One region of the Nonomuraea sp. NPDC050680 genome, then DNA from elsewhere that is predicted to be linked to it. Evidence: predicted binding sites of a transcription regulator. Region 1 holds the regulator's gene; each other region holds the start of a gene.

Region 1 (2,200 bases):
GTTTGTGAGGCCGTCACGGCACATCGGGTACCACAAAAGCAGCGCGCTGGGGCCCGCACCCTACGGCGCGGGCCCCAGCTGCGTGGTACGTCAGTGTCAGGCGGGAACGATGTTCTCCGCCTGCGGCCCCTTCTGGCCTTGCGTGACGTCGAAGCTCACCTTCTGGCCTTCCTGGAGCTCGCGGTAGCCCTGGGCGGCGATGTTCGAGTAGTGGGCGAAGACGTCAGCGCCGCCACCATCCTGCTCGATGAAGCCGAAACCCTTTTCCGCGTTGAACCACTTCACTGTGCCAGTAGCCATTTTGTATCTCCTTCGGGGCAGTGCCCGTAAGGCTCGCTCCGTGCGAGCCTCGCGTCGCCGCGATGATTGCCCCGTCCGGAAAAGCACCGGCAATACAAAAGTGCCACCACCGGCACAGGACGCCGGCGAGGGCACTTGAAGTCTTTGGGAACCACAACTGCAACTGAGAACGACAGTATCACAGTGCTCGTTTCCGAGGAAAGCGAGGGTCCACGTTCATCGGTTACGCCATAAACCTAACCGCGCGCCGCACCAATTTCTGCATCTGCGGCAATAGATATTCACTTCGGCGAGCCCTTTTCGCCCTGAAGCGGCAGGTCACAGGCTTATTGCGAGCTCCTGAGCTAGATCTACAAGCAGAGAAGCCCCTGGTAGATGCGTTGTCGACCAAGAGCAACAGCTTCGCCGAAATGCTCGGACGCTCGTCGATGGCAGGCCCAGGAGGTGGCTGGTGGTGAAACAGCACCAACCGCTCGTGGATCACAGGAGTGGCGTCTTCCTGCCATGCCCATCAGCCACCCGTACGGTCGATACCCGTCATACATGTGTATGGTCCATGACCACCCATAAGACACACCTACAGCGCTCCGGGCGCATGATCTTCATGCGCCCGGAAGCGTGTGCGGCGTCAGAGGCGGCGGAGGACCGCTACGACCTTGCCGAGGACGCTGGCCTCGTCGCCGGGGATCGGGTCGTAGTTGGCGTTGTGCGGCACCAGCCAGACGTGGCCGTCCTTGCGCTTGAACGTCTTCACTGTGGCCTCGCCCTCGATCATGGCCGCCACGATGTCGCCGCTCTCCGCGACCGGCTGCTGGCGGACGACGACCCAGTCGCCGTCGGCGATGGCGGCGTCGATCATCGAATCACCGGCGACCTGCAAGAGGAAGAGGGTGCCTTCACCGACCAACTGCTTGGGCAGGGCGAAGACGTCTTCGACGCTCTCCTCGGCGAGGATCGGGCCGCCAGCGGCGATCCGGCCGACCAGCGGCACATAGGCGGCCGTGGGCCTGTTCACCGGGGCGTCGGACTCATTGGCGGTGTCGGGATCGACCCAGAGCGCGGGCTCCCCGGGCAGACGAACCTCGAGCGCGCGGGGCCGGTGGGGGTCGCGTCTCAGGTAGCCCTTGCGCTGCAACGCCGTCAACTGGTGCGACACGCTGGACGTGCTCGTCAGTTGCACGGCCTCGCCGATCTCGCGCATGGACGGCGGGTAGCCCCGCTGTTGGACCGAGTCGCGAATCACCTCGAGGATCTTGCGTTGCCTGGGCGTCAGTCCCAGGGAGTCACGCCGACGCACCGCGAGGTCACTGACCCCGTTGGTGTCATCCCGATCGCTCATGATCTGCCTCCTCGCCCGGCGGCCCGCCTCACCGGCGAATCTCCCGGTCCGTGGTCTTCGTGTCGCACACAGCGACCGTATCGCTGTTGAAGATCATCTTCAAACAATTGTTCGAGTCTTCCTCGAAATTGTTGGCAGCTTGGTGTACAACATCGTACGGGAGTTCGATCGACACCGTGTTCGATTTGCCGATCTTTATTGGGCCTTTTTTCGGGCCGGGACGGCTGGGAGGTCAAACATGCGAGCGACCACCATCACAGATGCCACCAGCGACGACGTCAAGCGACTCACCCTCCTGGCAGACGCCACCCGGCGACCGATGGCAGGGGGCGGCGACACAGGTGACGACCGGGGGGACGGTTGCCGGGGCGGCGATTCCGCCGACCGACCAGATCGCGAACGCCCGAATAAATGTGACAACTATGACAACCGGGCTCCGGGGTCCGTCGGTCCAGGGCCTGCTGGCCCGCCGTCTGTTGGCCCGCCGTCTGTTGGCCCGCCGTCTGTTGGCCCGCCGTCTGTTGGCCCGGCGTCTGTTGGCCCGGCGTCTGTCGGCCCGGG
Region 2 (2,200 bases), on a different contig from region 1:
CCGTAGAGGATGTCGAAGTCGGCGACCCGGAAGGGCGGGGCCATCTTGTTCTTGACGACCTTGACCCGTGTACGGTTGCCGACCGCCTCCGTGCCGTCCTTGAGCGTCTCGATGCGGCGGATGTCGAGGCGGACCGAGGCGTAGAACTTGAGCGCCTTACCGCCGGTCGTGGTCTCGGGCGAGCCGAACATGACGCCGATCTTCTCGCGGAGCTGGTTGATGAAGATGGCGGTGGTGCCGGTGTTGCTGAGCGCGCCGGCGACCTTGCGCAGGGCCTGGGACATCAGGCGGGCCTGGAGGCCAACGTGGCTGTCGCCCATCTCGCCCTCGATTTCGGCCTTGGGGACCAGGGCGGCCACCGAGTCGATGACGATGATGTCGACGGCGCCCGACCTGATCAGCATGTCGGCGATCTCGAGCGCCTGCTCACCCGTGTCGGGCTGGGAGACGAGCAGGGCGTCGGTGTCGACGCCGAGCTTCTTGGCGTATTCGGGGTCGAGGGCGTGCTCGGCGTCGATGAACGCCGCGATGCCGCCCGCGCGCTGGGCATTGGCCACCGCGTGCAGAGCCACCGTGGTCTTACCCGAGGACTCCGGGCCGTAGATCTCGACGATCCTGCCACGCGGCAACCCGCCGATGCCCAGCGCGACGTCCAGGGAGATCGAACCCGTGGGGATCACCTCGATGGGGGCACGGACGTCGTCACCGAGGCGCATGACGGAGCCCTTGCCGAACTGCCTCTCGATCTGAGCGAGGGCTGTCTCGAGGGCCTTCTCGCGGTCGTTGATAGCCATGGGAACTCCCCCTGGAGGGTTGTGGTCCGATCAGTCGAGTGAAAGCTACGGCCTGCCACCGACAGTTTTGCGGAGTCGTCGCTGGGAGGGCGAGGCCTGGCGGATTACATCCTAGCCGAACGGCTGTTCGATCACCGCAGGAACACGCGGTAGCACCCAACGCAAACGGCTCCCGTCCCCCGACAACCGAACGTTGAGCGCGTGGCGATGAACCTTGACGGACGCGAGCTCGTGACATCGAAGATCAAGTGTGCAGGTTGAAGATCAAGTGTGCAGGTTAGAACGTCTGCCCACAGGGGTTGGACGAGGCGGTCCACCCGCGCGCTGACGGGGACCGCGATGATTTCCGCAGACGCGCGGAGTCTATTCCTTTGGTGGGCCGGACCTTCCCCGGCCCCAATGGCGAGAGGAGACCCGATCGTGGCAGTGGGGATCTTCGCGGGCATCCCTGTCCGCGACTGCAAGAGCGCCGTGGAGTGGTACACCAGGCTTCTCGGCAAGGGTCCGTCGTTCTGGCCCAACGACGTCGAAGCGGTGTGGCAACTGGCCGAGGACCGGTACGTGTACGTCATCGAGGACGTCGCTCGCGCCGGAGGCGGCGTGAGCATGATCTGGCTGGACGATCCGACGTCCGAGGTGGAGCGGATCGCAGGGCGCGGCCTGCGGCCGGTGGACATGGAGCAGCACGGCAACGTCTGCAAGTGGGTCTTCCGTGACGCTGACGGCAACGAGACAGGCATCGGAGGCGAGACTATGCCTGCGCCCTGAATCGGAAATTCAGTCACTCCGGCTTTGATGGCATGCGCTCAACGTTCGCTGGCACACGACAGCTCTGCCTGGAATGCCGACCGAGGTACGCCTTGACCCATCCGCTCGCGCATCCGCCGATTCGGGGGCACCCCCGACTCGGATGTGACGTCCGCCCCGGCGACGGAGCTATGGAGGATTACGAGCAGGGAGGTTAGCGGGGCAGGGAGGTCAGCGTAGGGAGGTCAGCGTAGGGAGATCAGCGTAGGGAGATCAGCGGGGCCGTGAGGTTAGCCGGAGCAGGGAGGTCAGCGGAGCCGGGAGGAGACGTTCTCGACCTGGCAGACCGCGCGCCAGACGGTCTTGGCGCTCTCGCCGTCGGCCAGTGCCTGGTCGACCGTCCGCCCTTCGAGCGGGGCGAGCACGTAGTCGCGGGCCCACGAGTCGGCGTACGACTCCCCGAAGTGAGCGCGCATCCGTCTCCAGAACTCGGTCAGCCGCATCACACAAGTATGGAACCGCCGGAAGGGTGGGTAGGACACCCCCATGGCAAAGACCCCCAAGTCCTCCCCGCCCAAGTCCGCCGAGTGCAAAGCCAACCGAAAGAAGCGCCGCCGGCTCCGGTTAACCCAGCGCTTAGCCGTACAGCAGGAGAAATC
Region 3 (2,200 bases), on a different contig from region 1:
CTCCGCCAGCGCTCCTTCGGCCTGATCCCGGCCGCCGAGCGGGAGCGCTGGCGAAAGGCGGCGCTGCCGGCGCTGGCCGAGGGCCGCTACCTGGGCATGTTCGACGGGACCAGGCTGGTCGCGACCTCGCGGCTGAGCCCGTTCACCCAGTGGTGGCACGGCAAGCCGCAGCCCATGGCCGGGGTCGCGGCCGTCACCGTCAGCCCGGAGGATCGGGGCAAGGGCGTCGGCGGGCGGCTCATGCGGGCCACCGTGGAGCGGGCCGTGGCCTTCGGCGACGCCGTGTCCGCGCTCTATCCGGCGACCACGCCGCTGTACCGCTCGGCCGGCTACGAGCACGCGGGAGCGCAGCAGCGCGTCACGCTCCCGGCCGAGTCGCTGCGGACGATCCCGCCGAGCGGCCGGGTCGAGCTGCGCAGGATGGGTCCCGGCGACGCGGCCGAGGTGGTCTCGGTGCTGCGGCGGGCACACGGCGCCGCGCGCGCCTCCGGCCCCGTCTCATGGGACGAGCGCACCTGGGCGCTGCGGCTCGGCGAGGAGGACGACTTCCTCTATCTGGCCCCGGACGGCTACGTCGTCTACCGCTGGGACGGCCCGGACATCGAGGTCGACAACCTCGTCGCCGAGTCCGAGGAGAGCGCCAGGGCGCTGTGGTCGCTGGTGGGCACCGCGTCGTCGATGGCCGAGCACGTCACCGCCAACGTCGCGCCCGACGACCCGGTGCTGTGGCTGCTGCGTGAGCGGTCCACGGAGCAGATCAAGCAGGTGCGGTGGATGTTCCGCGTCCTCGACGTGGCGGCGGCCGTGGAGCGCAGGGGATACCCGGCCGCCGTCGCGGGTGAGGCGGTCGTCGAGGTGACCGACCGGCTGCGGGCGGGCAACACGGGACGCTGGCGGCTGGAGTTCTCCGGCGGCTCCGGGGCCGCCACCCCGCTCGGGGGCTCGGGGGAGTCCGGGGCGATGCTGTCGATCAATGGCCTCTCCGCCCTGTACGCCGGGATCCCGGCGGCCACGCTGCGGCGCGGCGGTCTCATGTCCGGGCACGAGCGCTACGACGAGTTGCTGGACACCGTCTTCGCCGCCAAGCCGTACATGCTGGACTACTTCTGACCGCCCCATCCACATCCGTTCCCCGGCGGGCCCACGGTGGCGGGCGTTCTGGACGGCTGGCCCAGGCTCGCGCGCGTTCCCGACGGCTGGCCCAGGCTCGCGCGCGTTCCCGACGACCGGCCCACGCTCGCGCGCGTTCCCGACGACCGGCCCACGCTCGCGGGCGTTTCCCGATGCGCGGGCACGTCAGCCGGGGTAGAGTCTCGTGCCGAACAGATGTTCGGCGGCGCGGGGAGGCAGACCGGTGCGGGTGATGGGCGTCGATCCGGGGCTGACCCGGTGTGGCCTTGGCGCGGTCGAGGGGCGGCCGGGCGCGCCGCTGTCCCTGGTGGCCGTCGGCGTGGTGCGCACCGGCGCCGACGAGGAGCTGGGCACCCGGCTGGTCGGCATCGAGGCCGGCATCGAGCAGTGGCTCGACGACGTGCGCCCCGACGCGGTGGCGGTCGAGCGAGTGTTCAGCCAGCACAACGTCCGCACGGTCATGGGCACCGCCCAGGCGGCGGGCATCGCGGTCCTCTGCGCGGCCAGGCGCGGCCTGCCCGTCGCGCTCCACACCCCGTCCGAGGTCAAGGCGGCCATCACCGGCAGCGGCACCGCCGACAAGAAGCAGATCGGCGCCATGGTGACCCGCCTGCTGCGGCTCAGCGAGATGCCCAAGCCCGCCGACGCCGCCGACGCGCTCGCCCTGGCCATCTGCCACGTGTGGCGCGGCGGCGCCCAGCACAAGCTGGCCGAGGCCGTGGCCAGGGCCCAGAGCCGTACGGCCCAGAGCCGCACGGCCCAGAGCCGCACGGTCCAGGGCCGTACGACAGGAAAGGGCGTTGCGCTGTGATCGCGTCCGTGGCCGGGCAGGTGACGGCGATCACCCCCCATGGTGCGGTGATCGAGGTCGGCGGGGTCGGCATCCTCACCCACTGCACACCGGCCACCCTCGCCGCGCTCAGGGTGGGCGAGGAGGCGCGGCTGGCCACGTCGCTGGTGGTGCGAGAGGAGTCGCTCACCCTCTACGGCTTCGCCACCGCCGACGAGCGCACCGTCTTCGAGCTGCTCCAGACGGCCAGCGGCGTCGGCCCCAAGGTGGCGCTGGCCA

Evidence for each region. The regulator LexA, encoded in region 1, represses DNA repair genes until DNA is damaged. The targets are predictions, from matches to a motif close to TCGAACANNTGTTCGA.
Region 2: a site for LexA is predicted at 910-925, ahead of recA (recombinase RecA). Genes of this name have one in related genera too.
Region 3: a site for LexA is predicted at 1,319-1,334, ahead of ruvC (crossover junction endodeoxyribonuclease RuvC). Genes of this name have one in related genera too.

The regions. Positions count from the first base shown of each region.
Region 1 is NZ_JBFAIF010000007.1:181,753-183,952, forward strand. Features, by position in the region: gene AB0H88_RS25215 (cold-shock protein) at 97-300, opposite strand; gene lexA (transcriptional repressor LexA) at 929-1,639, opposite strand.
Region 2 is NZ_JBFAIF010000029.1:56,660-58,859, forward strand. Features, by position in the region: gene recA (recombinase RecA) at 1-794, opposite strand, end outside; gene AB0H88_RS47410 (VOC family protein) at 1,215-1,562, shown strand; gene AB0H88_RS47415 (DUF3046 domain-containing protein) at 1,850-2,044, opposite strand.
Region 3 is NZ_JBFAIF010000023.1:61,707-63,906, reverse strand. Features, by position in the region: gene AB0H88_RS43805 (GNAT family N-acetyltransferase) at 1-1,110, shown strand, start outside; gene ruvC (crossover junction endodeoxyribonuclease RuvC) at 1,355-1,942, shown strand; gene ruvA (Holliday junction branch migration protein RuvA) at 1,939-2,200, shown strand, end outside.